4 regions of the Streptomyces sp. NBC_01506 genome follow, and region 1 is predicted to be linked to each of the others. Evidence: riboswitches for the same ligand, from Rfam matches in the RefSeq annotation. Region 1 holds a riboswitch; each other region holds the start of a gene.
What was found. A riboswitch is a leader RNA that binds a small molecule or an ion and turns the genes downstream of it on or off. The one in region 1 is predicted to bind cyclic di-AMP.

Region 1 (7,632 bases):
GCCTGAGCCAGCCGGGCACCTCGAAGCATCTGCGGGTGCTGAGGGACGCCGGGCTCGTACGGGTCAGGCAGGACGCCCAGCGCCGCTGGTACGAACTGACCCCGGAACCGCTCGCCGAGCTCGACGCCTGGCTCGCGCACTACCGGCATCTGTGGACCGGCCGCCTCGACGCGCTCGAGCAGCATCTCGAACGGCATCTCGACGTGACGGAGGACGATTCCTCATGACTGACGACCAGAACTTCTCCTCGTCCCTGTCCGCCGAGCACCACGGGCGGTCCGAGCTGCGCATGGAGCGCCGGCTCGCGCATCCGCCGCAGCGGGTCTGGGACGCGATCACACAGCCCGCGCAGCTCGCCGAGTGGTTCCCCTCCGAGGTGAGCGTGGATCTACGGCCGGGCGGCGAGATCGGCTTCCACTTCCCCGGCGACCCGGGCCCCGGCATGACCGGGCGGGTCACCGACGCCGAGGAGCCGCGCCTGTTCGCCTTCACCTGGGGCGAGGACCATCTGCGCTGGGAGATCGCACCGGACGGGGACGGCTCGCGGCTCATCCTCGTGCACACCTTCGGCGACCGGTTCGGGGCGGCGAGCTTCGCGTCCGGCTGGCAGATCTGCGTCATCGCGCTGGGACAACTGCTGGCGGGCGGCCCCGTCGATGTCGAGCGGGACACGCGCGGGAGGCTGCACGAGGCGTATCTGGCGCGGTTCGACGAGCTGACGCGGGGCCGGGTCGAGGAGACGGACGACGGCGGACGGCGGGTCCGGTTCGAGCGTCAGCTCGTACGGCCCGCCGGGGCGGTCTGGGACCGACTCACGGGCGGGGAGGAGCCGTTGGCGGGCTCGCCGGTGCCGGAGGGCTTCACGGCCGACAAGGTACCGGTGGGGCCGGTGACGGAGGTACGGGCACCGGAACTCCTCGCGTACGCCTGGCATCCCGACGGCGAGGTCCGCTGGGAGCTGCGCACCGGGACGGGGCACGGGCCCCGGCTGGTGCTCACCCAGAGCGGCCCGCGCGACTTCGACGCGGACGCGGCGCTGGTGGTGTGGCGGGAGCGGGTGGCCGACCTGGCGGCGCGGCTGCTCCAGGAGTAGAGGGATACGCAAGCCGGTCGGGCGCTTGGGGGCAAAGCACCGCAAATCCGTCCATGTTTGAGAACACGGCCCGCTTCGTGGTCCGTCTCAGCCCGAAAGGCCGGGCGGGCTGTCGCGTCAGCGACAGCCCGCCCGGCCTTGGGGACAGGCGCCGGTTCCGATCAGTACGGGCCGTTCACGTTGTCGATCGAGCCGTAGCGGTCGGCCGCGTAGTTGCAGGCCGCCACGATGTTGGCGACCGGGTCGTAGCTGTCGGTCGACGTGCCGGGCACGTGGTACGCCTCGAAGGTCGGGTCGATGACCTGGAGCAGGCCCTTCGACGGGATGCCGGCCGCGGCGTTGGAGTCCCAGTTGTTGATGGCCTGCGGGTTGCCCGCGGACTCGCGCATGATGTTGCGGTGGATGCCGTCGTACGAACCGGGGATGCCGTTCTGCGCCATGACGTCCAGCGCCTCGCGGATCCAGCCGTCCAGGTCGTTCGTGTACGACTTGGCGGCCGTCTGCACGGCTTCGGTGGACTTGGCGGCCGACGCGTTCTCGGTCGACGCGGTCGGGGCGGCCTTGGGCGCCCCCGCGAGCTTCAGCTTCAGCCCGGGGCGGATCAGCGACGGGTCGTCGCCGACGGCGCTGCGGTTGTTCTTGTACAGCGCTTCCCAGCCGCCGCTCACGGAACGGGCGTCCGCGATCTTGGCCAGTGATTCGCCCTTCACGACGGTGTGGGTCACCGTCTTGACGGCGTCGACGGCCGTCGGGGCCGTGACCGCGTGCTGCGGGGCGGGCGCGGCGCCCGCCGTGGTGGCGGTCACCAGGGGCAGGGCGAGTGCGGCACCGCCCGTGCCGACCGCGATGAGGCGGCGGGCGAGCGGGCTGGTGCGGGAACGGCGGTGCTTACCCTCTGCGGGCATGACGAAATCCTCTCCGTCGCCTACGAGGTGAGCTGTCGGGTTCGGGCGGGAGATGCCCGGCCGCGCTGTGGGCGCGACTTCACCCCAAGCCGGTCCGGCAATGCCGGATCGGCGACTTACCTGGGTCCCCCGCTCCTGCCGTACGTGAGTGGGTGAGTGCGGTTTCCGGACAGCGGCAGGATTCGGCGTTCCGCCCGGAATAACGAGAACGTAAGCGAGAACGTCCGGGCGAAACAAGTCCTGAATTCACCACGCCCTGCCATTCGCCGATCCGGCGGGCGGGCAATTCGAATTCCCGCCCGGCGGTACAAGCCTCAACTTTCCTTTCCCACACGGGAAGTGGGCGGCGGGGCAGGAGAGGCGAGTCGCCGCGCTTGTGACACACATCACTGGGGATCGACGCAACCGCCCGACGACAACACCGCCCAGAAACGGACAAGTTAGTCGCTGAATACACATAACACCCTGCCCCACAAAGCGGACAAAAGAGAATTCTCCCCCAGTTAGTGGATGTGCGAAAAGCGCCTTCCGTACGGCTCCCCTCACAGAGCCGTACGGAAGGCGGTCCAGCGGGCTCTCGCCCGGTCGACGGTGTGTCAGTCGGCCACCCGCGAAGTGCCGGGGCCGCCCGTGATCACAAAGCTCGATCCCGGCTCGACCAGGACGTCTCCCTCGGCCGAGTTGGTGATGGTGACGTTCGTCAGCGTCGCGTTGCCGCGGGCGCCGCCCATCGCGAGGATGCCGGAGCCGTTGTTGGACTTGTCGATCGACACGTCGCTGATCTCGACGTCCGGTACGTTGCCGCCGCCGTTCTTGAACTGAATGCCGTCATACGTGGAGTCGGAGATCTCGGTGTCCCTGATCTTCACCCCGGTGATGTCCCGGCTCGCCGGGAAGATCGTGATCGCGCCGAACTCCTGGTCCTCGTTCCAGAATGCGCCGCCCGTGCGGTGGAGCGCGTTACCGGTGAGCACGGTCTCGCCCGAGAACGGCAGCGGGTCGTGATCGGTCGCCAGCATGATTCCCGGGTAGTTGGCCGTGTCGGCGATCAGATTGTTCCGTACCGTGTTCCCGTAACCGCCGTATATCGCGACGCCGTTCGCCCGCCAGGGCAACTGAATCGTGTTGTTGGTGAACGAGTTGTCGTGCGCGATGTCCACCGCCGGGTCCTTGACATAGCGATTGGCCCAGACGGCGAGTGAATCGTCGCCGGTGGTGCGGAATGAGGAATTGTCGACCTGTGAATTGCGGGTGCCGTTGGTGAAGTTGATGCCGTCTGCGTACGTGTTGCGGATCCGCATCCCGCTGAACTCGAGCCCGTCGGCGGGACCCCAGAGCGCCGGGATGTTGTCGTAGTCCCGGCCGACCCACACACCCACGTTGGCGTGCTCGATCCATACGTTGGAGATCTTGGTGTTCTGCCCGAAGCGGCCGTTGAGGCCCACCCCGCCCTCGGCTCCCCCGCCGCCGCGGATCCGGCCGGAGCCGAAGATCGCGATGTCGGAGATCTGGGTGTTGTCGTCGATGTCGAAGCCGAAGTTGCCCTCGTGCGGGTGGTTGATCCCGCCCGCGTTCTGCGGCTCGGTGAGCGTGTAGAGCTGGGAGTGCCACATGCCGGCGCCGCGGACCGAGACGTCGCTGATCCCGATCTGGTTGTACTGGCCCTGATTCTGCGGGTCGTCGGTCAGGATCTTCTGTTCCTGACGCCACTGGCCCGGCGGGATCCAGACGCAGTCGATGGTGCCGTTCTGGTCGGCGGTGACCGCGTCCTGGATGGCCTTGGTGTCGTCGTCGCCGTCGTCGGGGACCGCCCCGTACTCGGTGATCGAGGTGCACTCGGCCGGCTTGCTCGTCGGGGGCGCGACCTGTTCCAGGTCGATCAGGTCGACTATGTAGAAGGACGCGTTGTCGTCCGCGTCGCGCTGGAGCTTGAACTTCGTGCCCGCCGGATAGCTTTTGTCCAGCAGCGCGTGCGACTCGTCGAACAGCCTGCGGGCGTCCGTCTGGGGCGTGTTGGTCAGCGACTCGGGGTCGTCGGTGTTGCCGTACAGCCAACTGTGCTTGGACGACAGATCCAGCTTCTGTACGAAGGTGCCGTCGGCGTAGAGGCTGACGGTGGCGTCGATGCCGCCACCGCCCGGCGCGTCCGGGACGGAGTTGCGTACGACGATCGAGTTCGCCGCGTTCGCCGAGGTGAACTCCACGAACTGGCCGGTGCTGTCCAGCCGCACCGATCTGCGGCCGGAGGATTCGCTGGCGAAGTTGGTGTGCCCGAAGGTGCGCTTGGGGTCCGCCTCCAGCAACGTGCCGTCGTAGTCGGCGGCTTCGGCCTCGTACTCGACGTACGGGAGGGTGGCCCCGCGCTCGGCGGCGGCCGGCCGCGCCGATATGTCACCGGCCTTCGCGGGCGCGCCGGCCGCCGGAGCGGACGCCGACGCGGCGGGCAGGAGTCCGACGACGAGCAGGCCGGTCATGGACAGGCCGGAGATCAGCCGTCGACTCAGGTGCTTCGACTTCATGGTGTCCTCTGTTTCCGTGGGGTCGACAGAGTGAGTGAGCGAGTGATGCCTGCCGGTCCGTGGTGGGGGGAGCGGCGGGATCGCAATCAATCTTGCAAGAGAACCGCAAATAATTGAGCTTGACAGTCCAGCTCCTGCGGACGAGCAGTGAGAGTTTTCAAGCATGTCACGGGTTTGTCAACAGCCCGCGTCAGAAGCCGACTTGGCGTGCGCCGGTGGCGGACAGGGCCGGACGGCAGGCGCCCCGCGCGCCGGGCGCTCACGCCGGGCGCGAACCCTATCAACCGACTGTTACCTCCATTGAGCCAAAATCGCTCGTTTTCCTGGACCTTTGCTCTCGAACACCACCAGCATGATTACTGCGAGTAGTCATTCGCTCCGGGTGCGGCGTCGCCGTGCCACGCGCTTCAACCATCCCCGAAAGGACCTGGACCGGGCCTCATGAGAATTCCCCGCTCTCGGACAAGGCTGTCCAACACCCTCGCGGCGTGTGCGGTCACCAGCGCCCTCGCCGCCTCAACTCTCGCCGGTGCCACCCCCGTTGTCGCCCACAACGGCGAGGGCCACCACGAGCACTCCACCAGAGCCGGCGCCGATCCCGCCAAGCCCGAAGCCAAGCCCGGCGCCAAGGCGGAGGCCAAGCCCGAGGTCGACCCCGCCGAGGTGGCGGTGCTCGGGCGCGAGCACGCCGAGGAGCACGCCGCCACTCGCGCGGGAGCCGAGGATCTGGGCACCTACCCGCAGGCGACCCGTACCGCCCGGCTCAAGATGCTCACCGACACCCAGCGCCAGATCAACGGGGACTACAAGGCGTCGGACTTCGGCGCGTTCAAGGAGTACTTCGACTCACCGGACTTCGGCGTCCATATCGCCCAACTGCCCACCGGCAAGGTGCTCCTGTTCTCCTTCGAGCGGGTCGAGACCGACCCCACGAAGGAGACGGCGCCCACCCAGATCATCGGCGCGGCCAACCGGGGACGTGCCTTCCTCTGGGACCCCGCGAAGGGCACCGGCGACGCGGCCTTCAAGAAGGTCACCCCGCCCGCCGTCACGATGCCCGACAGCACGGGCATCTCCCGTCCCGCGCCGATCTTCTGCGCCGGACACGCCTTCCTGCCGAACGGGATGCTTGGCGTCTTCGGCGGCAATCTCGGCGCCAACGGCGGCTCGGGGGCCAAGCTTTCCTTCGTCTTCGACCCGTGGAGCGAGACCTGGGCGATGAACGAGGACATGTCCGTCGGCCGCTGGTATCCCAGCGTCGTCACCGGCGCCAACGGCCGGATGCTGATCATGTCCGGCCAGTCCGAGCTGGGCTGGGGCACGCCCACCCCGATCGTGGAGCGCTTCCCCGCGCTGCGCGACCCGGTTCCGTACAGCAAGACCGACATCCCCCGGTTCCAGAGCGTCGACCGCTTCCGCGCGGACGCGCCGTACAAGCTCGACTACCCGCATCTGTTCAGTCTGCGCGACGGGAAGATCTACGGACTCGGCCGCAGCCACGACCAGCAGTGGCTGTTCGACCCGGTCAAGGAGACCCGGAGCGATCTGGAGCAGCGGCCCGGCGCCATGAACCGCAGTTACGGCTCCGCCGTACCGCTCCCCGGCGGCTTCCGCGGTCCGGACTCCGTCCTGGTCCTCGGCGGTGACCGTACGGACCCGAACACCTACCAGCTCGCCGCCGGCAAGTGGAAGACCAAGGAGGCGCGGGCCTTCGGCCGTACGCAGGACAACACGCTGCTGCTGCCCACCGGGAACCTGCTCACCGTCAACGGCTCGTACGACATCCGCGACTACGGCAACGGGCAGTACAACCCGAACGCGGACCTGAAGTACCGGCACACGGAGCTGCGCGACGAGAACGGCGACTGGCGGCTGGGCCCCGTCCAGCGACTCCCGCGCGGTTACCACTCGAACGCCGTGGTGCTGCCCGACGGCCGTGTCATGATCACCGGCGACGAGGCGCAGCAGATCGCCAACGACCGGGACATCAAGGACGACATCGACGGCACGATCGAGATGTACGAGCCGTCGTATCTCCACAACGGCGCCCGTCCCACGCTCGGTTCGGCCCCGACCGCTCCGCTCGGCTACGACCAGCGGTTCACGGTCTCCAGTACCACCGCCGACGAGGTGAAGCGGGCCGTGCTGCTGGCGCCCACGACCGCCACCCACTCGGTCAACACCAGCCAGCGCCATCTGGAGCTGCGGATCAAGCGGCAGGGCAACGGCGAGCTGGAGCTTCAGGCACCGCCCAGCGCCGAGGCGGCGCCGCCCGGCTGGTACATGCTCTTCCTCCTCAACGAGGAAGGGGTTCCGAGCATCGCCAAGTGGATCTCCCTGGAGCCGGGGGCCCGGTCATGACCTACGCCGCACAGCCTTCGACCGCGCCCTCGCCGCCCGGTGGCGATGGGGCCGATCTGCCGCTGCGCAAGAGCCGGGAGATCCAGGGCGACATCATCGCGGGGGCCAAGAAGGACCATGTCCAGTTACTCCTGCTGAAGTTCGAGGACAACGAGCTGGCCAGGACGTGGCTGCGCCGGCTGCGGCCCCGGATCGCGACGACCCGTCAGGTCGCCGCTTTCAACGCGGAGTTCAGCAAGGCCCGTAAGCAGTCCGGCGGTGACGATCCCAAGGCGCTGAACGCCGTATGGCGGGTCGTCAGCTTCACCTATCCCGGACTGCGGCTGCTGGCCGGACGCGATCCCTTCCCGTCCGTCCTGGCGGGCAGCACCCAGGAAGCCTTCAGGCAGGGCCCCGCGGCGCGCGCCGAGATGCTGGGCGACACCGGCCAGTGCGCCCCGGAGCACTGGCTGTTCGGCAACGGCACGGGGCAGCCCGTCCACGCGGTGCTGACGGTCGCGGCGGACCGTCCGCAGGATCTGCGGGTCGCGCTGACCGAGGAGCGCGAGGAGGCCGCCCGGCACAAGGTCGTGATCGTCTTCGAGCAGGACGGCGCGACCCTCGAGGGAACCCGCCGGGGCAAGGAGCACTTCGGCTTCAAGGACGGCATCAGCGAGCCCGCCGTCCAGGGCTTCGACGAGCCGGACCCGAACAGGCCCGAGCACAAGAAGGGCAGCCCTGGCACCCGGATCATCCCGACCGGCGAGATCGTCGT
Region 2 (7,130 bases), 6.3 Mb from region 1:
GACGGGGTGGTGCACGGAGTCCTGGGTGACCTTGCGGTTGCGCAGATGCATTTCGCGGATCTCCTCCGGCGTACAGGTCGACAGCGCGATTCTTCCCCGTACGGCTGCGCTCAGCAGCTCATGGCGCGGAACTCGTTACCGTTCGGCCGAGGCGGCCGACACGCTCGACACCACGCCCGCCGCGAACCGCGCCGTGAACCGCTCCGCGTCCCAGCCCCCGCCGAGCGCCGGAGCCAGCCAACCGGCCGCACCGGCCCGGAATCGGGCCGGGTCCAGGGCGCCCGCGCCGTGCGGTACGGCCCCGAGCAGCGGTGCGCCCGCCACGTCCGGCAGATCGGCCAGATTGCAGCGCGCCGCCAGATCCGGCACGGCCGGCCAGCTCCCGATCACCACCCCCGGCGCCACCAGCCCGCGCGCCCGCAGCGCCTCCGCCGTCAGCGCGGTCATGTTGAGTGTGCCGAGCCCGGCGGGCGCCACCACCAGCACCGGGGCGGCGAGCAGTCGGGCGGCGTCCGCGAGCGTGCCGCCGTCGCCGTCGAACCGTACGAGCAGCCCGCCCGCGCCCTCGACCAGCACCAGATCGTGCTCGGTCGCCAGCTTTCCGGCGCTCTCGGCGATCTCCTCGGGGCGTACGGGCGGCGTGCCGGCCCGCGCGGCGGCCGTGGCGGGCGCCAACGGCTCGGGAAAACGCGCCAGTTCGACCGTGGTGACGCCGCCCGCCAGACGTATGACCTCGTCCACGTCCCCCGGCTCACCGGCGCCCACACCGGTCTGCGCGGGCTTGAGCACCGCGACCGTACGGCCCTGGGCCAGCGCGAGAGCGGCGACGGCCGCCGTGACGATGGTCTTGCCGATCTCCGTCCCCGTTCCGGAGACGATCAGTACGGGCATGTCACGCCTCCCGCGCCGCCGCCGCCACCGCGCGGCAGATCCGGGCGATGTCGGCGTCGTCCGTGACGTACGGCGGCATCGTGTACACGAGGTCGCGGAACGGCCGCAGCCATACGCCCTCACGCACCGCCGCCCGTGTCGCGGCAGCCATGTCCACCTCGCGGTCCAACTGCACGACGCCGATCGCGCCGAGCACGCGCACATCCCGCACTCCCGGCAGCGACGCCGTCTCGGCGAGGCCGTCACGCAGCCCCGCCCCGATCCGCTTGACCTCCCCCTGCCAGTCCTGGCCGAGCAGCAGATCGATCGAGGCGCACGCCACGGCCGACGCCAGTGGATTGCCCATGAAGGTGGGCCCGTGGGCCAGGACGGGCACCTCCCCGCGCGAGATGCCCTCGGCCACCTCCGATGTGCACAGCGTCGCGGCCATGGTGAGATAACCGCCGGTCAGCGCCTTGCCCACACACATCACATCGGGACTGACCCCCGCGTGCCCGGCGGCGAACAGCGCGCCCGTGCGGCCGAAGCCCGTCGCGATCTCGTCGAGGATCAGCAGCACGCCGTACTCGTCACAGGCTTCGCGCAGCACCCGTACGTAGTCGGGGGAGTGGAAGCGCATACCGCCCGCGCCCTGCACCACCGGCTCCACGATCACGGCGGCCAGTTCGTCGGCGTGGCGGGCGACGAGGGCGCGCAGGTGGTCCGCGTACCTCTCGTCGTACGGCTCGACGTCGGCCGGCGGCGCGTCGGCGAAGATCTGCCGCGGCAGCACACCCGACCAGAGCCCGTGCATACCGCCTTCGGGATCGCACACCGACATGGGCTGCCAGGTGTCCCCGTGGTAGCCGCCGCGCCAGGTCAGCAGCCGTTGCTTGGCCGGGCGGCCCAGCGAACGCCAGTACTGGAGGCACATCTTGACGGCGACCTCCACCGACACCGACCCGGAGTCGGCGAGGAAGACATGCCGCAGCGGTTCGGGGGTGATCTCCACGAGCTTGGCGGCCAGCCGGACGGCCGGCTCATGGGTGAGCCCGCCGAACATCACATGGCTCATCCGCGCGAGCTGGCCCTGGGCCGCCTCGTTGAGCACCGGGTGGTTGTAGCCGTGGATCGCCGACCACCAGGACGACATGCCGTCGACCAACTCGCTCTGCCCGTACGCCGGTTGGGCGAGCCGCAGCCGTACACCCGTGGCGGACTCCACGACCAGCGGGTCGGTACGGCCGGGCATCGGGCCGTACGGATGCCAGACATGGGCCCGGTCCAGCGCCAGCAGCGCGTCCGCGTCGAGCGCGGCCGGTGCGTCAGGCATTGGGCGCCAGGTCGGTGCCGGCGCCGCGCCGCCGTACGGTCACCAGATCCGTACGCGCGGACGCCGCGTCCGCCCCGGCATCGGCCGTCGGTGTGTCGCACGGACTGTCGCAGCCCCCGTCGCGGTGTCCCGGCAGCGTCGTCGTGCCCATGCCCTCCACCTCGAACCCGGCGTCCGCGATCATGTCCAGATCCGCCTTGCCCTCCTGGCCCTCGGTGGTGAGGTAGTCGCCGAGGAAGATCGAGTTGACCAGGTGCAGCGCGAGCGGCTGCATCGTGCGCAGATGCACCTCACGCCCGCCCGCGAGCCGGACCTCGACGTCGGGACAGACGAACCGCACCATCGCCAGAATCCGCAGCGCCCGCTGCGGCGTCAGATTCCACTCCTCGGCCAGCGGCGTGCCCTTGACGGGGATGAGGAAGTTGACCGGCACCGAGTCCGGGTCCAGCTCGCGCAGCCCGAAGACCACGTCCACCAGATCGGCGTCACTCTCGCCCATGCCCGCGATCAGCCCCGAGCACGCCGACAGACCCGCGCCCTGCGCGTGCCGCACCGTCTCCACCCGGTCCGCGTAGGTGTGGGTGGTGGTGATGTCGCCGTACGTCGCCTCGGAGGTGTTCAGGTTGTGGTTGTACGCGTCGGCGCCCGCCGCCTTCAACCGCTCCGCCTGACCGTCCGAGAGCAGCCCGAGACAGGCGCAGACCTCGACCTCCGCGTGTCGTTCCTTGATCGCGCCGATGGTCTGCGAGACCCGCTCGACGTCCCGGTCCGTCGGCCCCCGGCCGCTCGCCACCAGACAGACCCGCTTGGCGCCGCCGGCCACCCCTGCCGCGGCGGCCTTGGACGCCTCGTCGGGCTTGAGCCAGGTGTACTTGAGGATCTCGGCCTTGGACCCGAGGCGCTGCGAGCAGTACGAGCAGTCCTCCGGACAGAGCCCGGACTTGAGATTGACCAGGTAATTGAGCTTGACCCGCCGCCCGAACCACTGGCGGCGCACCTTCCCGGCCGCAGCCACCACATCGAGCAGATCGTCGTCCGAGGTCGCCAGCACGGCGAGCGCTTCTTCGCGCGACGGCAGCTCGCGCCGAAGGCCCTTCTCCACCAGTGTGTTCAGCAGGTCCATGGCGCCGATCCTGGCCTACGGCGGGCCTCCGAGCCAAGGATGAACCCTACAAGACAGGTGCATTCAGGTGTGTGTATGACCACACTCGAAGGCGGTCCGACCACGGTTAGGGTCTGTGGGCTGCCTACAAAAGGACCCGAGCCGTGCCCACCGAGCCGTCCGTGCCGCGCAGGCCCTGTCCGCCATCGACGCCGGACCCGTTCAACTGGATCGACGACGAGGCGCGCCGGCGCGAGCGTTCCGGACTCGTCCGTACGCTGCGGCCCCGCGACTCCGGCTCGGCGCTGCTCGATCTCGCGAGCAACGACTACCTGGGGCTCACGCACCACCCGGTGACCACGGGCGCGGCGGCCGACGCGGCGCGCCGCTGGGGCGCGGGCGCCACCGGCTCCCGGCTGGTCACCGGAACCACCGCCCTGCACGCCGAACTGGAGCGTGAGCTGGCCGAGTTCTGCGGTTTCGAGGCCGCGCTTGTCCTGTCGTCCGGATACGCCGCGAACCTCGCGGCCCTGACCGCGCTGACCGCGCGCGGCTCGCTCGTGGTGTCGGACGCCGCCAACCACGCCTCCATCGTGGACGGTTGCCGTCTCTCGCGCGCCGAGACCGTCGTCGTGGCGCACGCGGACCCGGCGGCCGTGGACAAGACGCTTGAGACGTACGAAGGTTCACGGGCCCTGGCCGTCAGCGACTCGGTCTTCTCGGTCGACGGCGACGCGGCGCCGCTCGCGCGACTGGCCGAGGTGTGCCGTACGCACGGCGCCGCGCTGCTCGTGGACGACGCCCACGGTCTCGGCGTACTCGGCGACGGCGGCCGTGGCGCCGTCCACGCGGCCGGTCTGGCGGGCGACCCGGGGACCGTCGCCACCGTCACCCTCTCCAAGTCGCTGGGCAGCCAGGGCGGCGCGATCCTCGGACCCGCCCGGGTCATCGACCAACTGATCAACACCGCACGGTCGTTCATCTTCGACACCGGCCTCGCGCCGGCCGCCGTGGGCGCCGCGCTCGCGAGTCTGCGGCTGCTGCGCGCGGACCCGTCGCTGGCGGGCCGGGCGCGGACGGTGGCACACGCGCTGCACCAGGGGCTGACCGGGGCGGGGCTGTCCGCCGTACGCCCGGACGCGGCCGTCGTCTCCGTACGGGCGCCGTCCCCGGACGCGGCCGTGCGCTGGGCCGCCGACTGCCGGTCGGCGGGGCTGGTGGTGGGCTGCTTCCGGCCGCCGTCGGTACCGGACGGGATCTCCCGGATCAGGCTCACGGCCCGCGCGGATCTGACGGACCAACAGGTCGGGACGGCGCTCGCGACGATCGTCGCGACCGCGCCCGCCGGGGCCGTGGCACCGACCGGTTGAGCGCGCGCGCACGTCCCCCGGCACGTTCCCTCCTCCGGCGTCCCCCTCGGTCGCCGGGGGCGGAAACTTGAGTCCGCTCAAATACGGTCTCGCGTAGCAGGGTTCACCGCTTAGAGCGACAACCGGGGTCATATCCCGGCGGATCGCCCATGCGCCGGGCGCCGTTGATGGCAGTGTGGCGCGAAGCGCAATCCGGGGACGTACTCGCGGGCATCTGCCATAGGTCGGTCTGCGTCCCGGTGGGAAAGGGACAGCGTCGCCATGGCAGACCATCAAGAAGCATCCGTCACGCTGCCGAGCGATCCGGCCTCGGTACCGGCAGCTCGCAGATATGTCGCGCGTGTCCTCGGGGAGTGGGGACTGCCGGGCGACGCCGACACCGCCGAAACGGTTCGCCTGATCATCTCGGAGCTGGCGACCAACGCCGTGCAGCACACTTTCGGCAGATCACCGACCTTCACGGTCGACGTCACTCTGGAGCGCGACGAACAGTTGCGCGTCGGCGTGACCGACAGCCATCCGCGGTGGCCGCAGCGGCTCCCGGCCGCGGTCCAGCAGGACAACGGCCGCGGGATGGTCATCATCCGCGCGCTGGCCGCCGAGTACGGCGGAGCGGTGGCCGTGACCCCCACCGCCGACGGCGGTAAGACGGTCTGGATCACCCTGCCCTGGACGCCCCCGGCCCAGGGCTGACCCGCACGCCGCACCGCGTACCGAGCACCGCCGTACGGGAGTACGCGCGTAAGGGCGTACGGGCGTCAGCGGACCCGGCCGTACCAGACGCTCTTGGCCCAGATGCGCTGGAGCCGTACCACCTGACCCGTCTTCGGCGAATGCCAGATCTTGCCGGCGCCGGCGTAGATCCCGACGTGGTAGACGCGGTTGCCGGAGTGGAAGAAGACCAGATCGCCCTTCTTGCGGCTGGAAGCCGAGATGTGGCGCGACTTGTTGTACTGCTGCTGCGCCGTACGCGGCAGCGACTTGCCCGCCTTCTTGTACGAGAACAGCGTCAGACCCGAGCAGTCGAACCGATGCGGACCTGTCGCCCCGTACTTGTACGGCGCGCCCTTCTTGGAAGCGGCCACATTCAGGGCCTTGGAGGCGGCCGGATGGGCGTGGGCCTCCGACACGGCGCCGGGCGCCAGCATCGTGCCGCCGACGGCGGCGAGGAGGACCGATGCGGTACCGGCCCGGGAGAGCAGCGACGGGACATGCGTCTGCGAGGACATGCGCAACCCTTCGTCAGCCGCCTGTGAAGGATGACCTGTCGGGTTCGGACTGGCGAAGATGCCCGGCCGCGTGTGCGGCTTCACCCCGAGGAACGGTCCATGGCCGGACCGCCCCGAACTGCTCGGGTCCTCCACTCCTGCCGATCCACTCGTGTCGACCAGGCATCCGGAGCGGCGGCAGGACTCGGCGTCCACCCGGACCGCCCCGCCGAGGTGGCGGGGGCTTGTCGTCCCACGGATCTTGACGCGGCCTCAGCGCAATTCCGAGCCGAAACGACCATATGTGACTCTCGTCACTTATGGCCCATTTGGGTTGCTACGGTCGATTCGGTGACCGGCCCATATGACCGCTCACGCGCTGTACCTGCGACGTAGCGACGCGTTGCGGCCGGACGGCCGATCCGCCCGTCGCAAGTCGCCGCCCCTGTCGCGGCGGGCGCGTCGATACGCCGAACGAGCGGGCAAATCCCGTACGGACGCGTCCGTACGGGACACCGCGCCACCGATTCGGTGTCGTGTCGCGGGTCCGTTGACCGACGCCCGCATCAAGTCGGCGGTCCGGGCGGCATGGTGACCCGCCCGGCCCTGCGTTCCCCGTCGAGAACCCGCAGCGCGCGGTCCAGGGTCGGCGTGTGCAACCGCGTCTCGCCCCTGGCGTGCATCAGCGTCAGCGCGGCGCGCAGTTCGGCCGCTCGGGACACCAGGGCCTGCGCGGCGCGCAGCGCGCCGTAGGTGTCGTCGGCGCGCGACGGGTTGATCCGGCCCACCAGGTCGACGACCTGGAGATAGCTGTCGACGAAGTCGCCCTCGGCGCGGGTCAGCGCGGGCAGCGGCGGAAGTTCCGGTGGCGGCATCGGCGGTTCACCGGGGGGTGTTGAAGCCGAGGGACGCCCTGCGGTCCTGCGCGACCTGGTCCACCAGGCCGTACTCCATGGCGCCCGCCGCGTCGAAGATCGTGTCCCGGTCGATGTCGGCGTCGATCCGCTCGGCGTCACGGCCGGTGTGCCGTACGAGCATCCGCGCCATCAGGGCCCGCAGCCGCAGCAACTCCTCGGCGTGGATGGCGAGATCGGACGGCTGGCCGCGTACGGGCTCCTCGATCCCCGGCTGCTGGAGGACGACCCGCGCGCCGGGCAGCGCCATCCGCTTGCCGGGCGCCCCGGCGGCCAGCAGGACGGCGGCGGTGGACACCGCCTGACCGAGACAGGTGGTCGCCACGTCGCAGC
Region 3 (7,632 bases), 690 kb from region 1:
TGCCCGGACTGCTCGCCGAGAAACTGCTCACGCACAGCCCGCACCTGGACCGGGTCTTCTTCGGCAACAGCGGTACGGAAGCCGTCGAGACCGCGCTGAAATTCGCCCGGTACGCCACCGGAAAACCCAGGATCCTCTACTTCTCGCACGCCTTCCACGGCCTGACCACCGGCTCGCTCTCGGTCAACGGCGAGGCCGGCTTCCGCGACGGCTTCGCGCCGCTGCTGCCCGACACCGCGCTCGCGCTCGGTGATCTCGACGCGCTGGAAAGGGAGTTGAAGCGCGGCGACGTCGCCGGCCTCGTCGTCGAACCGATCCAGGGCAAGGGCGTGTACGCGATGCCGCCCGGTTTCCTGCGGGCGGCACAGGAGTCGCTGCGCCGGCACAAGGCGCTGCTCATCGCCGACGAGGTGCAGACCGGGCTGGGCAGGACCGGCGACTTCTACGCGTACCAGCACGAGGAAGGCGTCGAGCCGGACCTGGTGTGTGTGGCGAAGGCGCTCTCCGGCGGCTATGTGCCGGTCGGGGCGACCCTCGGCGAGGACTGGATCTTCAAGAAGGTGTACTCCTCGATGGACCGGGTGCTGGTCCATTCGGCCAGCTTCGGGTCCAACGCGCAGGCGATGGCCGCGGGGCTCGCCGTCCTGTCGGTGATCGAGGACGAGCGGATCGTGGCCAACGCCAGGGTGACCGGCGATCTGCTGCGGACGAGGCTGGCGGCGCTGGTCGAGCGGTACGAGTTCCTGAGCGAGGTGCGCGGCCGGGGGCTGATGATCGGCATCGAGTTCGGGCGGCCGACGTCGCTCGGGCTGCGGAGCCGCTGGACGATGCTCCAGGCGGCCAGGAAGGGTCTCTTCGCGCAGATGGTCGTGGTGCCGCTTCTCCAGAAGCACCGGATCCTCACCCAGGTCTCGGGGGACGAGCTGGAAGTGATCAAGCTGATTCCGCCGCTGACCATCGGGGAGCGGGAGGTCGACCGCTTCGTGACGGCCTTCACCGCGGTCATGGACGACGCGCACCGGGGCGGCGGGCTCATGTGGGACTTCGGCAGGACACTGGTGAAACAGGCCATCGCGAATCGGTGACGGGTCTCGGCTCCGAAGTTCACCGCGGCGGCTTGCCTCTCAGGCAAGAAATTTGCCTCAGAGGAAAATCCCTGGCGCAATGGAGGTATGAGCAACCCCGCCGCCAGTGAGTACGAGACCGGAGTGACCGGCGAGACCGGTGTGACGGACGAGGTCCTGCCGGACGTCGCACCCCGACTGCGCGAGCTGCGGCGCGGCCGGGGCCTCACGCTGGAGGCCGCCGCCGGGCGGGCCGGGCTCTCCCCGGCCCATCTCTCCCGGCTGGAGACCGGTCGGCGCCAGCCCTCGCTGCCGATGCTGCTCGGACTGGCGCGTGTCTACGGTACGACGGTCTCCGAGCTGCTGGGCGAGGAGCCGCCCGAGCGCGACCCCGTCATCCGCGCCGCGCGGGCGGAGCCCGTGGAGGCCGACGGCTGGACCTACCGCCAGGCGGGCAGCCCCTCCGGTCGTGCGATGCAGCCGTTACGGGTGACGGTGCCGTACGGGGCGCAGGCCGGCCTCGTCCGTGTCCATCCGGGGGAGGAGTGGATCCACGTCCTCCAGGGGCGGCTGCGGCTGGGCCTCGGGGACGCCGTCCATGTGCTCGACAAGGGCGACAGCGCCCACTTCGACTCGATGACACCGCACCGCCTGGCGGCGGCCGGCCCGGACGGCGTCGAGCTGCTGTTCGTACACACCCTGCTGACCAGCCCGACCGCCGAGCTGTGCCTGCCGGGCGGGGGCCACCGCCGGTGACTCGCTATCAGCTTCGAACGGACCAGAGAGGTCATCACCGTGTCTGACAACCCTGTGGACGCCACCGCCGAGCGCGAGCCGTCCTCCGACGCCCCCGCCGACGCCCCCGCCGACGCGCCCGCGCCCGCCGACGAGGCCCCCGCTCCCGCTCCCGCCAAGTCCGTGATGGACGAGGAGAGCAACTTCCCGCGCGGACTCGCCGTCCGGCTGTTCGCCTACCTCGTCGCCGGTCATGTCGTGGCCGGGTTCCTCTATCTGCTCTTCGAGGCGGGCGCGAAATGACGACAGGCCGCGTTCGCCGCTGATCGCCGGACGGACCTATTCGACGAGGCGCTTCCGCAGCCGCTCGCGTGTCTCGTCCGTCAGTCCCAGGCCGTCCGTGAGATAGCGGTCGACGCTGCCCCACGTCTCCTCCATCGTCGTGAAGGCCGTCTCGAGATATTCGGCGCGCGCGTCGAACAGCGGCGCCAGCAGCTCCATCACCTCCGGCGAAGTCCCGCCGGGCGTCGGATCGCTGCGGCGTACCTGATACCTGCGGTGCGGATCGTTCGACTTCAGATAGTCCGCCTCGATCGCCTCCCGCTCCACGCCCACGGCGAGCAGCGACACCGCGATGGAGAGCCCGGCCCTGTCCTTGCCCGCCGCGCAGTGCATCAGCGCGGGCAGGCTTTCCTCGGCCAGGGCGTGCAGCACACGCCGGTGCTCGGCGGTGCGGTCCAGAATGATCGAACGGTACGAAGCGGACATCCGGGCCACGCCCTTGCCGTCGGCGAGGATCGACCGGAGCTGGTCGAGATCGCCGTCGCGGACCATCTTCCAGAACTCCGTCCCGTCGGCCGGGTCGGTGAGCGGAATGTTCACATTGCGTACGCCGGCCAGCTCCACGTCCAGGCCGTCGAGCTTCTGGTCGGCCGCGTTGCGGAAGTCGAAGATCGTGTGCAGACCCAGCGACGTAAGGAACGCCCTGTCCTCGGCCGTGGCGTGCGCGAGGTGCCCGCTGCGGAAGAGCCGGCCGTACCGGACGCGCCGCCCATCGGCGGTCGGCAGACCGCCCACGTCGCGGAAGTTGCGTACACCGGCCAGTTCGGGCTCGGTCGACGGGACCGGCTGCGGCACCTCGTGCGTCACGTGAACTCCTCCGCGTCTGCGGTCGGCGCTCGTCGCCGACGCTGTCGCGCTCCGACTTTACGACATCCATTCCCGCTGAAATCAGTTCACGGATAGGGCTTCTGTCCGTATTGAGTGATTCCTTATAACGTGCCCCGTTCACAGGGGAGATGGGGGCAGATCGTCATCGACTGGTGAGCCAGATCATATCCGTGACGGTGTGTGGCGGCGCCCGGAAGGGGAATTGGGGCGGCGCCCGGAATTCGAAGATCCGTAATCCACACAGGGTGACCGCTCTTGGAGAACGATATCCAGGAGCGGATCACCGGGGGAATACGACGGCTTGTACGGGTCGGCCCACCCGGCTTACGGTCACCGCAATCCGAGCGGATCGCCGAATCCTGCCGCCGCTCGGAATCCGCATCCACCAGCAATCATCCACGTGTGGCAGGAGCGGGGGACCCAGGTAAGTCGCCGATCCGGCACACCGGACCGGCTTGGGGTGAAGTCGCGCCACGGCGCGACCGGGCATCTCCAGCCCGAACCCGACAGCTCACCTCGTAGGCGCCGGAGAGGAATTCGCCATGCCCGCAATGGGTAAGCACCGTCGTCCGAGGACCAACTCGATCGCGCGCGGAATCGTCGCCGCCGGAGCGGGTGGCGCCGCCCTCGCGCTTCCGCTCATCGGTGCCACCGGCGCGCACGCCGCCGAGCAGACCGCGGCGCCGTCCGTGGCGCCGGAGCGCGTCGTGTCCGCCGCGCACACCGCTTCCGCCGCCTCCGCCACGCAGACGGCCCAGCAGGCCGCCACCGCCAAGACCGTGAAGACGTACTCGGTCACCGCGGGCGACTACCTCGCCAAGATCGCCGAGACGCAGAAGGTCAGCGGCGGCTGGGAGAAGCTGTACGAGGACAACCGCGAGGCCGTCGGTGACGACCCGTCGCTGATCCACCCGGGCCTGAAGCTCACCATCAACGCGCAGAGCAAGGCGTCCTCCGAGGGCAAGGCCGAGGCCACCCCGAAGAAGCCGGCCCCCGCGAAGCCCGCCCCGGCCGAGCCCGCCCCGAAGGCGGACACCACCGCGGCGAACGAGCCCGCGGCGCAGAGCAGCGGCTCCGGCTACACCGCCCCCGTCGACTCCTCCACCTCGACCCCGTACCACCAGGCCGGCGGAAGCTGGTCCAGCGGCTACCACACGGGCGTGGACTTCTCGGCGGCGTCGGGCACCACCGTAAAGGCGGTCGGTCCCGGCACCGTCGTCTCGGCCGGCTGGTCCGGGTCGTACGGCAACGAGGTCGTCATCAAGCACGACGACGGCAAGTACTCGCAGTACGCCCACCTTTCCTCGCTCACCGTCTCGGCGGGCCAGAGTGTCGGCGGCGGCGACCAGATCGGTCTCTCCGGTTCCACCGGCAACTCCACCGGTCCGCACCTGCACTTCGAGATCCGCACCGGCCCGAGTTACGGCTCCGACATCGACCCGCTGGCGTATCTGCGCGAGCACGGCGTTTCCGTCTGAGCCGTTCGGCCTTCAGCCGTTCGACCTCTCCAGGAATGGCCGTTGGCCGGCACCCCGAGTGCCGGCCGACGGCCATTGTCTTATTCCGGCTTGAACGAATTTTGACCGGTGGTGTTTCTCACCGGCGTCAACCCCTCCTTACGGTCGCGTAAGTCACATACGCGGGTGAAAGATGTTCTGCTGTGGCTGACGATTCGAGCGATTCGAGAAGAGAGACCAGAAGCGCTTTCGGGTCGTACGCCGCCCTCGGTGACAGTTTCACCGAGGGCGTCGGCGATCCGGGACCGGGCGGAGTCTATGTCGGCTGGGCGGACCGGCTCGCCGTACTGCTCGCCGACCTCGCCGACCGGACATCCGACGCTCCGGCCGTCGACGACCCCGACCACGCGTCGTTCCGGTACGCCAATCTCGCCGTACGGGGACGGCTGCTCGACCAGATCGTGGCCGAGCAGATCCCGCGCGCCAAGGAACTCGCCCCGGATCTGGTGACGTTCTGCGCCGGCGGCAACGACATCATCCGGCCCGGCAGCGATCCCGACGACGTCGCCGAACGTTTCGAACGGGCGCTGGCGGACCTGACGAGCGTGGTCGGCACCGTCATGGTCCCGACCGGTTTCGACACGCGCGGTGTGCCGGTGCTGCGTCATCTGCGCGGAAAAATAGCCACGTTCACCGCACACGTCCGCTCCATCGCCGACCGCTACGACTGCCCGGTCCTGGACCTGTGGTCGCTCAGGTCCGTCCAGGACCGCCGCGCCTGGGACGGCGACCGGCTGCATCTGTCACCCGAGGGCCACACCCGCGTGGCGCTGCGCGCGGCCCAGGTCCTCGGCCTCGACGTCCCCGCCGACCCGGACCAGCCGTGGCCGCCGCTGCCTCCGCGCGGCACGCTGGAGGTGCGCCGCGACGACATGCAGTGGGCGCGCGAATATCTGGTCCCCTGGATCGGCCGCAGGCTGCGCGGCGAGTCCTCGGGCGACCACACGGTCGCCAAACGCCCGGACCTGCTGCCCCTGATACGGCACTGAGGACGGGTCACCGGGTCACCGGGTCACCGGGTCACTGGCGCAACGCGGCCGGTATCCGTTCCAGGACGCCACCCGCGAACACGTCGTACAGCGGCAGCGTCTCCAGGTGGACATAGCCGATGTGGCAGTCGCAGACCGCGAGCGGGCACGAACGGGGTCCGAGCGCCGTGCGGTACGAGCCGTCGTAGAGGTTGCCCAGCTCGGCGGGGACGAAGTGGCAGCGGCGGACCGTGCCTTCGCCGTCCACCGAGATCACCGACTCGCCCGTCCGGCACGGCAGGCCGGCCGAGCGGTGGGGGTGGCGGCTGTACGGGAACAGGGGGTCGACCGACGTCCAGTCGGCGGCCTCCGGGTCCGAATAGGTGCGGCCCTCCGCCGCGTTGACCCACAGATAGACATGTTCCGGGAGGTCGGCACGGAGCCGGCGGGCCTGGTCCAGATGGTCGGGGAGACCGACGATGCCGACGCTGAAGCGGATGCCCGCGGCGCCCAGCTCGTGGCACTTGGCGAGGAAACGGTCGTACGGCGTCTGGCCCGGGTGGTAGGTGCACCACAGGGCCAGCTTGGCCGGGTCGGCGGCTTTCAGCCAGTCCGTGCGGCAGCTCAGGTTCGTCTGGATGGCGACCCGTGCGACATGCGGGAGATGGGAGAGGTCGGTGAGCGCCCGCCGGTACCAGGAGCGGGTCAGACCTTCGCCCCACGGGGTGAACAGGACCGACAGCCGGTCGTCCGTCCGCTCGGCGGCCCAGTCCGTGAAGCGCGTCAACGCGGCGCGGTCCGCGCGCAGTTGGTCCGGGCTGTCGCGGCGCTTGGCGAACGGGCAGTAGGGGCAGTCGTAGTCGCAGGAGGCCAGTGGGCCCCGGTAGAGGATCGTCAGGTCCATGTCCGCCTCACTTCGCTTCGTACGACGCCATCGCCGCCCGGACGGCGGGGGAGAACAGCGCCGGGCCCAGCGCGTCCGAGTGGGCGAGCCCTTCGGGCGAGAGCCGCAGCAGGCCGGGCGCGGCGTCCGCGTCGAGCCAGCCGAGGGCGGCGAAGCGGTCCAGCTCGGCGGGGAAGTCGTCGTCGGGGCCACTGCCGAACCGCTCGCGGTAGCCGTCCACCGCCATGCCGACAGCCTGGAGCAGCGACTGGAGCAGATGGCGCCGGCGCGCCTCGTCGCTGTCGACCGCGCGGCCCACCTCCGCGCGGGAGAAGTCCTCGGTGAGCGTGTAGGCGTCGATGATCGAGCGGATCTCGCGCATCCCGACCGCGTAGTCGAAGGAGTAGTGCAGATCCGAGGTGTACGACCGCGCGCCGCAGCCGAGGCCGATCATGCCGTCCGTCTGGCACGCGTAGTCGTCCGCGCCCTCGCGCGGCGCGCCGGGGAGACGGAACATCCGCATCGACACCTGCTCGTAGCCCTGCGCGAGGAGATGGTCCCGGCCTTGCCGGTACAACTGGAGCCGCTGGGCGTCCCAGTCGGCCTCACTGGGATGCGCGCGCCGGCCGAGCGGGGTCAGCGGCCGGGCGTACAGCGGGTAGAGATACAGCTCCTCGGGCCGCCAGGCGAGCGCCGCGTCGAGCGAGAGCCGCCAGGAACGGGGCGTCTGGCCGTCGATGCCGTAGATGAGGTCGATGTTGAGGACCGGGATCCGCGCGTCCCGGATCCGGCCGAGGGCCGCCTCGACGTCGGAGCGGCGCTGCGGGCGCACGGCCGCCTTCGCCTCCTCCTCCACGAAGCTCTGCACACCGATGCTCAGGCGCGTGGCCCCCCGGTCGGCGAGCACCGACAGCCGGTCGGCCGTGGCGGTCGACGGCGACGTCTCGACGGAGAGGGGGACGGCCCGCAGATCAGCGCCCATCCGCTTCTCGGCGATGTCGCACAGCCGCTCCAGCTCGCCGGCGGTGAGGAAGGTGGGGGTGCCGCCGCCGAAGGCCGCCGCCGCGAAGCGCACCGCGTCGTCGCCGTTCCCGTTCCCGTCCCCGCCCCCGTTTCCGTTTCCGTGGAGCGCGTCGGCCACGGCGGTCGCCTGCCGGTCCAGCGCGTCCAGATAACGGGTCGTCAGCTCGTCGGGCGCGCCGATCCGGGTGAAGAGATTGCAGAAGCCGCAGCGCACCTCGCAGAACGGTATGTGCAGATAGAGCGAGAGCGCGTCCTTGCGTTCACCGGCCCAC
Region 4 (7,632 bases), 1.5 Mb from region 1:
GGGCGTGACCGGCATCGGCCACCTCGCGCTGCCGGTGCATCCGGCCGTCGCCGCCGGAATCCGTTACGTCCTGGAGCACGACGGCAGCGCGGACCTCGCAGGTCTCGCCGAGTCGGCCGAATGGGCGGGAAATGGTACGGAACGGGCGGAGGGCCAGGCCGACGGGGCGATATCGGTGGCGTAGGGATCGCGCGACGTCCCGACCGCCGACATCGAAATTGGTTGCACTCACACCCGATTCGATGTTGCTTCGACATCTCACCGACACCCTGGAAATCGAACACCTCTCGAACGTAGAGCCAAAGGTGTGCCCGCAGTCCGCCGAAAGACGGCCGAATGCCCGTTTCCAGAGCGCCCGGAAGCCGCCGAAGATTGTCGCCGTCGCATACCGCCGGGTACAGTCGCGGCCACTGCTTTCCCTTCTGGGTACCTCCGTGCGTCAAGGCGGCCCAGGAGCCTGGTTCTGCTGCCGAGGCGAGAGAGAAGTTGGTGAACGACCAGCACCCCCACGCCGGATACGCCGCCCACGACGGCTATTCCACAGGCAGCTTCGACAGTGACCCGCTCTTCGGCGCGCTTCCGGGCACGAGCCCGGTGGGCACGGTCACTTACGAGTCGGACCACAGCGGTCAGTACGACTCGGCGCAGTGGAACGCGGGTTACGAGGGTTACGACCCCTACGCGACACAGGCGCCGCACGCACCCCAGGCCCAGTACGAGGCGTACGACGCGTACGCGGCACAGGCCCAGCAACTCGACCAACTCCAGCAGCCCCAGCAGTCGTACGACACGACGGGCCAGTGGGACGCCAACGCCTGGAACGAGGCGAACGAGGCCGGTCAGACGGCCAGTTACGGTTACGAGTCGGCCGAGCAGTGGGCGGCGGCGCCCGTCGCCGACACCGGCGCGTACGACGCCACCGCCTGGAACTCGGGCGCACCCGTGGCCGCCCCGGCGGACGTACCGTTCCAGACCGAGCAGTTCCAGCCTGAGCCGTTCCCGGCAGAGGTTCCGGCCGCGTACTACGGCGACACCACGACGTACGAGCCCGCGGCCTACGAGCCCGAGCCCGAGGTCGAGCACCAGCACGAACCCGCGTACGACCAGCCGGAGTTCGCGCAGGACGACTACCCGCACGGCGAGTACGCGCGGCGCGAGCATGAGTACGACTACGACACGCCCGGTCCGGAGCCTGAACAGGTGTCGGAATCGGAGCTGGAGCCCGAACCGGCCCACTCCGAGGACGCGGACCAGCTCGTCGGGGCCGCCACCGTCACCGCCGCGACCGCCGCACCCCCCGCCCCCCGCTCCGTACGCCGCGCGGCCGGAAGCGCCCGTGGCAGGCGCCGTACACCGACGAAGCGTTCGGCTCTGCTGACCGTGGCCGTGCCCTCCGCCTGTGTGATGGGCGTGGCGGGTATCGCCGCCGCGTCGGTCGGCGGACTCGGCGCCGAGGAGACCAAGGACAGCTCGACCTCGCTCAGCGCGTCGGACGCGTCAGCGGTCAAACCCGCCGCGGTCAACAACAAGCTCGACACCCAACTCGCCGCTCTCGACGCCGACGCGCGTGACTTCGGGGACCGCGCCAGCCGCACCCAGGAGCGCATCGACCTCAAGGAACGCCAGGCGCAGGAGAAGAAGAAGCGCGACGAGGAGGCCGCGGCCCGTGAGGCCGCCCGCCCCAAGTTCGCGATCCCCGTGGCGAATCACGCACTCAGCGCGTATTACGGCCAGGCCGGCGTCAACTGGATGTCGATGCACACGGGCATCGACTTCCCCGTCTCGTACGGCACGCCGGTCATGGCGGCGACGGACGGCACCGTCCGTACGCAATGGAACGGCTCCTACGGCAACATGGCGATCGTGACCGCCGCCGACGGCACCGAGACCTGGTACTGCCACCTCAGCAGCACGAAGATCCGCTCCGGCCAGGTCAAGGCCGGTGACGAGATCGCGTACTCCGGGAATTCGGGCAACTCCACCGGTCCGCACCTGCACTTCGAGGTACGGCCGGGCGGCGGCGCGGCGATCGACCCGCTGGCCTGGTTCAGCAGCCACGGTCTCGACCTGTAGCAGGCACGGCGACCCGCACAGCGCGCACAGCGACCTCACCAGGCATACGACGGATGCGGCGGGCCTCCCGGCCCGCCGCATCCGTATGTCCGCGTGCTTCTACAGCTTGTCGACCGGCGCGTACCGCAGCAGCAGCCGCTTCGGCTTGGAGTCGCCGAAGTCGATCGTCGCCTGCGCGTCGGCGCCCGACCCCGTCACCGTGACGACCGTGCCGAGCCCGAACTGGTCGTGCGTGACCCGGTCCCCCACCGCGAGCGAGATGACCGGCTTCTCGGTCGCGCGCCGCGTGGCGAAGCCGGCGGGGCCCGACCGTGAGCGGGACGTGGACAGCGAGGACGTGATCCCCGACGTCGGTCCCGCCGGAGCCGCCATCGGGCCGGTGCGCTTCCAGTGCAGATGCTCGCCCGGGATCTCCTCCAGGAAGCGCGACGGCGGATTGTACGAGGGCTGGCCCCAGGCGCTGCGCATCGAGGACCGGGTCAGATACAGCCGCTCGCGGGCGCGCGTGATGCCGACATACGCCAGCCTGCGCTCCTCCTCCAGCTCCTTCGCCTGGCCGAGCGCGCGCATGTGCGGGAAGACGCCGTCCTCCATGCCCGTCAGGAAGACGACGGGGAATTCGAGCCCCTTCGCCGTGTGCAGCGTCATGAGTGTGATGACGCCGGAGCCGTCCTCGTCCTCGTCGGGGATCTGGTCGGAGTCGGCGACGAGCGCGACGCGCTCCAGGAACTCGGCGAGTGTGCCGGACGGGGCCGCTGCGACCGCGTCCGCGTCAGCGTCAGCCGTCGCCTCATCGGAGTCGGCACCCGCCGCACCCGCACCCGCTGCGCCCTCCGCACCTGCGCCCTCTGCACCCGCGTCCACACCCGCGTCCGCGTCCGTGGTCGCTGTCGCGTCCGCCCCCGCCGCCTGGGCCCGCTCCTGCTCGAACTCCAGCGCCACGGCGGCCAGTTCCTGCAAGTTCTCGATCCGCGTCTCGTCCTGCGGGTCGGTCGACGCCTGCAACTCGGCCAGATAGCCGGTCCGTTCGAGCACGGCCTCCAGGACCGTCGCCGGTCCGGCGCCGGACTCCACGACCGTACGCAGCTCCTCCATCAGCGTGTTGAAGCGCTTCACGGCGTTGGACGAGCGGGCCGCCATGCCGTACGCCTCGTCCACCCGGCGCAGCGCCTGCGCGAACGAGATCTTCTCCCGTACCGAGAGCGCGTCGATCATCGCCTCCGCGCGGTCGCCGATACCGCGCTTGGGCACGTTCAGGATCCGGCGCAGCGGGACGCTGTCCTCCGGGTTGGCGAGGACGCGCAGATAGGCCAGCACGTCGCGGACCTCCTTGCGTTCGTAGAAGCGCACACCGCCGACGACCTTGTAGGGCAGGCCGACGCGGATGAAGATCTCCTCGAAGACACGCGACTGCGCGTTCGTCCGGTAGAAGACCGCGACATCGCCCGCCTTGGCCTCCGACGCGTCCGTCATACGGTCGATCTCGTCGGCGACGAACTGCGCCTCGTCGTGCTCGGTGTCGGCCACGTACCCGGTGATCTGGGCGCCCGCTCCCGCGTTCGTCCACAGATTCTTGGGCCGCCGGCTCTCGTTGCGCTCGATGACCGCGTTGGCCGCGCTGAGGATCGTCTGTGTGGAGCGGTAGTTCTGCTCCAGCAGGATCGTCGTCGCGTCCGGGTAATCCTCCTCGAACTGGAGGATGTTACGGATCGTGGCGCCCCGGAACGCGTAGATGGACTGGTCGGCGTCACCGACGACGCACAGCTCGGCCGGGTCGTGTCCCTCGCCCGAGGGGCCGACCAGCTCACGCACCAGGGTGTACTGCGCGTGGTTGGTGTCCTGATACTCGTCCACCAGGACGTGGCGGAACCGGCGGCGGTAGTGCTCGGCGACGTCCCCGAACGCCTGGAGCAGATGGACCGTCGTCATGATGATGTCGTCGAAGTCCAGCGCGTTGGCCTCGCGCAGCCGCGCCTGGTACATCCGGTACGCCTCGGCCAGCGTCTTCTCGAAGGGGTCCGTGGCCTGACCGGCGAAGGTCTCCTCGTCGATCAGCTCGTTCTTGAGATTCGAGATCTTGGCGCTGAACGCCTTCGGGGGGTGGCGCTTGGGGTCGAGGTCGAGATCACGGCAGACCAGGGCCATGAGCCGCTTGGAGTCGGCGGCGTCGTAGATGGAGAACGACGACGTGAAACCGAGCCGCTTCGACTCGCGGCGCAGGATCCGCACACAGGCGCTGTGGAACGTCATGACCCACATGGCGTTGGCGCGCGGTCCGACCAACTGCTCGACGCGCTCCTTCATCTCGCCGGCGGCCTTGTTGGTGAACGTGATGGCCAGTATTTCGCCGGGATGCACGCTGCGGGTCCCCAGCAGATACGCGATCCGGTGCGTCAGCACCCGGGTCTTGCCCGAGCCCGCGCCGGCCACGATGAGCAGCGGCGATCCGGTGTGTACGACGGCGGCGCGCTGCTCGTCGTTCAGCCCCTCGAGCAGCGCCGCCGGGTCCACGACCGTGCGCGGGGCACCGTCGCGGTGATACGGATCCCTGGGCGGGGGCACGTCGAACTTCCCTCCGAAGAGATCGTCGGGCACCTGTTCCGGAACGGTGTCCTCGGGCGGCGGCGGGGGCTCCTCGGCCGAGGGCTGGAGGTCCGCCAGGAAGCTGTCGTCAAAAAGGCTGCTCATCGCTTCCTGAGTCTAGGGTGCCGCACTGACAGCCCGCCGCCGCATGGCGCCACACGGCCTCGCGGGGCCGCCGACGAGCGTTTACGCGAAAGGTCACGAAAATGTATCGGGCATATCGGAATCGAACCTTCACAGGGGCACCACAGGTTGGCTAGCGTGCTCGCCGAGGCGGTCCGTACTCCACCGGCGATCAGCGCCGGGCGGGCGGCCTGCGCCGAATCCGGGCTTCCCGAAGGGGGGTTCGGAACCGGGGACCCACCATGTTCGACCGGGGTGAATCGGGCCGCGTTCCTGGCCCGTAGGGCAGCCTTCCGTTCCGCCCGAACCCGACAGCTAACCCGGTAGGCGGTCCACGGAAGGAGATGTCGACCTTGGCGTCGCATCGCAAATCGCGCAGTCGGACCGGCATGCGCGCGAACACTCCGGCTGTCGGCTTCACGACGGCCGCCCTCGCCTCCGTCACGCTGCTGTCGACGCAGAGCGCCACCGCCGCGCCGGCCGAGCCCAAGCCCTCGGTGGAAGAGGTGCAGAAGAAGGTCGACGACCTGTACCGGCAGGCCGGTACGGCGACGCAGCAGTACAACAAGGCGAAGGAAGCGACCGACACCCAGCGCAAGTCGGTCGAGCGGGTCCTGGACGACGTCGCCAAGAGCGCCGACAAGGTGAACGAGGCGCGGCGCGCCCTCGGTACGTATGCGGCGGCGCAGTACCGCGCGGGCGCGGTCGGTCCCACGGCCGCCCTGATGTTCGCCGACAGCCCGGAGTCGTACTTCGAGCAGACCCAGTTGATGAGCCGGCTGACCGACCGCCAGCAGGAGGCCGTCGAGGACTTCCAGAAGGAGCAGCGGTCCGCGGCCCAGCAGCGCGCGAAGGCGACCAAGAGCCTGGAAACGCTGACCGAGTCGCAGACCTCCCTCAAGGAGGGCAAGCAGAAAGTCCAGAACAAGCTCGCCGCGGCGCGCTCGCTGCTGTCGGAGCTGACGGCCGAGGAGAAGGCGCGGCTCGCCGAGCTGGAGCGGAAGAAGGAGCAGGAGGCGCGCCGCAAGGCCGAGGCGAAGGCCAAGGAGGAGGCGGCGGAGCGCAAGCGGCAGGAGGAGGCGCGGCAGGAGGAGGCGCCCGCCACCGGCGGCACGGACACCGGGACGGACACCGGCGCGGACACCGGGACCGGCTCGGGGGCCACGGACGGTACGTACGCGGCCAAGGCCGAGAAGGTCCTCGCGTTCGCCCGCGCCCAGATAGGCAAGCCGTACGTGTGGGGCGCCACCGGCCCCGACTCGTACGACTGCTCGGGGCTGACGGCCGCCGCCTGGAAGGCGGCGGGCGTCCAACTGCCGCGTACGACCTGGGACCAGGTGAAGGTCGGCACGCGCGTCGCCACGGCGGATCTGCTCCCCGGCGATCTGGTGTTCTTCTACGACGACATCAGCCACGTCGGCATCTACAAGGGCGACGGCAAGATGATCCACGCGCCGAAGCCGGGTGCGAACGTCCGTGAGGAGTCGATCTACTACATGCCGATCTACGGCAGCGTGCGCCCGGCCTGAGCCCTGGCTCCCGGGGGCTGCCCACGGGGTCTCACGGGCCCCTCTCACCGCCTGTGCGATCATGCGAAAAAGTGCCCTGGGGAGGGGCCGTCGCGGTGGTCTCGAACACCGCGGTGGTGAGAGAGGGAGTCCGGCATGAACGCGGGTGGGGATCAAGACGGTTCGTCCGTGTCCGACGACGAGTGGGAGCGATTCCTGCGGGAGTCGGCGGAGGGCGTGCCCGACGCGCCCAAGGAGGCGTCGGCGCGGGCCCGGATCGTGACGCGGCGGCTGCGGGAGGAGCCCGCGCCACCGGAGGGATGGCGTACGCACCAGCCGCCCCGGCGGCCGAGGCGGCTGAAGGGCCGGTACGTCGTCGGGCTGCTGGCCGCTGTCGCGCTGCTGGCCGTGGCGCTGGATCCGGGACGCGTCACCGGGTGGTTCGAGGACGACGGCGGGGCCGGGGGGCCGCTCGCCGCGGAGTCGGAGCGCCCGGACCAGCCACCGCCCATGGAGCCGGCCGGGCTGCCCACGCTGGACGAACCGTTCAAGGGGTCGCCCGCGGAGCGCTGGGACAGCGGGACGGCCGGGATCACGGTGCCCGTGGCCAAGGCGACCGGGTGGATGAGCGAGGCGCAGGTGAAGGACGCGCTCGACAGCAGCCGTGACTTCCTCGCCGCGTCCAGTCTGGATCCGGCGGTGCTGCGGGGCGGGCAGCCGGCGGAGGCGATCGCGCTGATCAATCCTCATCAGAAGGACGTCCAGGACTTTCTGGCGACCGCGTTCCGCGCGCCGAGCGAGGAGAACGACCCGCTGCTGCTGTTCAGCCGGTTCGACAAGGAGCACACCCGTGTCGTCGGGGACGTCGTCAAGACACGGGGGCGGATCAGCTACCAGGAGGGCGAGCGCGGTGCCCTCCAGGTGAGCGCCGATGTCACGTATGTCTACCCGGTCACGCGGGCGGCGGCGGACAGCGGCGGCGACGACGAGGTCGCGCGCGTGATCGTGCGCCGCGAGACGGTGCTGAACTGGGACGATCCCGCCAAGGTGATCACCGAGCGGGGGTCCTTCTCCCTCGTTTCGTACAAGGTCCATATGACCAACGGCGGCTGCGGCGACCCCACCGGCTACCTCGTCCCCGAATACGGAGCCGAGCAGGCCGCCGACGCGGATGGGCCCGCGATCGACCCCTACGACCGCAGCGGGCCGGTGACCGAGGGGACGGCGGGCGCGGACGGGGAGTGCGGGGCGGCGACGCGGTCGTAGGCGGACACGCCCCTGGCGTCCTCTCCCTTATGGGCTCTACGGGCCGTCCGGGCCGTCCGGGCCGTCGAGGAACCAGACG

Region 2: it holds a riboswitch for cyclic di-AMP, as region 1 does, so the genes downstream of both, OG329_RS36710 (C40 family peptidase) here and OG329_RS07980 (transglycosylase SLT domain-containing protein) in region 1, are expected to answer to the same signal.
Region 3: it holds a riboswitch for cyclic di-AMP, as region 1 does, so the genes downstream of both, OG329_RS04875 (peptidoglycan DD-metalloendopeptidase family protein) here and OG329_RS07980 (transglycosylase SLT domain-containing protein) in region 1, are expected to answer to the same signal.
Region 4: it holds a riboswitch for cyclic di-AMP, as region 1 does, so the genes downstream of both, OG329_RS14845 (NlpC/P60 family protein) here and OG329_RS07980 (transglycosylase SLT domain-containing protein) in region 1, are expected to answer to the same signal.

Annotation. Positions count from the first base shown of each region.
Region 1 is NZ_CP109422.1:1,892,338-1,899,969, forward strand. Features, by position in the region: gene OG329_RS07970 (ArsR/SmtB family transcription factor) at 1-227, shown strand, start outside; gene OG329_RS07975 (SRPBCC family protein) at 224-1,093, shown strand; gene OG329_RS07980 (transglycosylase SLT domain-containing protein) at 1,255-1,998, opposite strand; cyclic di-AMP (ydaO/yuaA leader) riboswitch at 2,003-2,163, opposite strand; gene OG329_RS07985 (right-handed parallel beta-helix repeat-containing protein) at 2,595-4,517, opposite strand; gene OG329_RS07990 (galactose oxidase-like domain-containing protein) at 4,959-6,878, shown strand; gene OG329_RS07995 (Dyp-type peroxidase) at 6,875-7,632, shown strand, end outside.
Region 2 is NZ_CP109422.1:8,163,072-8,170,201, forward strand. Features, by position in the region: gene OG329_RS36680 (class I SAM-dependent methyltransferase) at 1-51, opposite strand, end outside; gene bioD (dethiobiotin synthase) at 136-891, opposite strand; gene OG329_RS36690 (adenosylmethionine--8-amino-7-oxononanoate transaminase) at 893-2,203, opposite strand; gene bioB (biotin synthase BioB) at 2,196-3,326, opposite strand; gene OG329_RS36700 (8-amino-7-oxononanoate synthase) at 3,470-4,675, shown strand; gene OG329_RS36705 (ATP-binding protein) at 4,937-5,368, shown strand; gene OG329_RS36710 (C40 family peptidase) at 5,434-5,904, opposite strand; cyclic di-AMP (ydaO/yuaA leader) riboswitch at 5,908-6,079, opposite strand; gene OG329_RS36715 (hypothetical protein) at 6,450-6,758, opposite strand; gene OG329_RS36720 (ATP-dependent Clp protease proteolytic subunit) at 6,766-7,130, opposite strand, start outside.
Region 3 is NZ_CP109422.1:1,198,994-1,206,625, reverse strand. Features, by position in the region: gene OG329_RS04895 (aspartate aminotransferase family protein) at 1-1,085, shown strand, start outside; gene OG329_RS04890 (helix-turn-helix domain-containing protein) at 1,173-1,820, shown strand; gene OG329_RS04885 (DUF6126 family protein) at 1,986-2,102, shown strand; gene OG329_RS04880 (tyrosine-protein phosphatase) at 2,139-2,936, opposite strand; cyclic di-AMP (ydaO/yuaA leader) riboswitch at 3,343-3,507, shown strand; gene OG329_RS04875 (peptidoglycan DD-metalloendopeptidase family protein) at 3,512-4,447, shown strand; gene OG329_RS04870 (SGNH/GDSL hydrolase family protein) at 4,630-5,475, shown strand; gene OG329_RS04865 (STM4011 family radical SAM protein) at 5,507-6,358, opposite strand; gene OG329_RS04860 (STM4012 family radical SAM protein) at 6,366-7,632, opposite strand, start outside.
Region 4 is NZ_CP109422.1:3,434,182-3,441,813, forward strand. Features, by position in the region: gene OG329_RS14830 (esterase/lipase family protein) at 1-184, shown strand, start outside; gene OG329_RS14835 (peptidoglycan DD-metalloendopeptidase family protein) at 490-2,073, shown strand; gene OG329_RS14840 (ATP-dependent DNA helicase) at 2,173-4,761, opposite strand; cyclic di-AMP (ydaO/yuaA leader) riboswitch at 4,964-5,125, shown strand; gene OG329_RS14845 (NlpC/P60 family protein) at 5,124-6,308, shown strand; gene OG329_RS14850 (hypothetical protein) at 6,444-7,553, shown strand; gene OG329_RS14855 (hypothetical protein) at 7,590-7,632, opposite strand, start outside.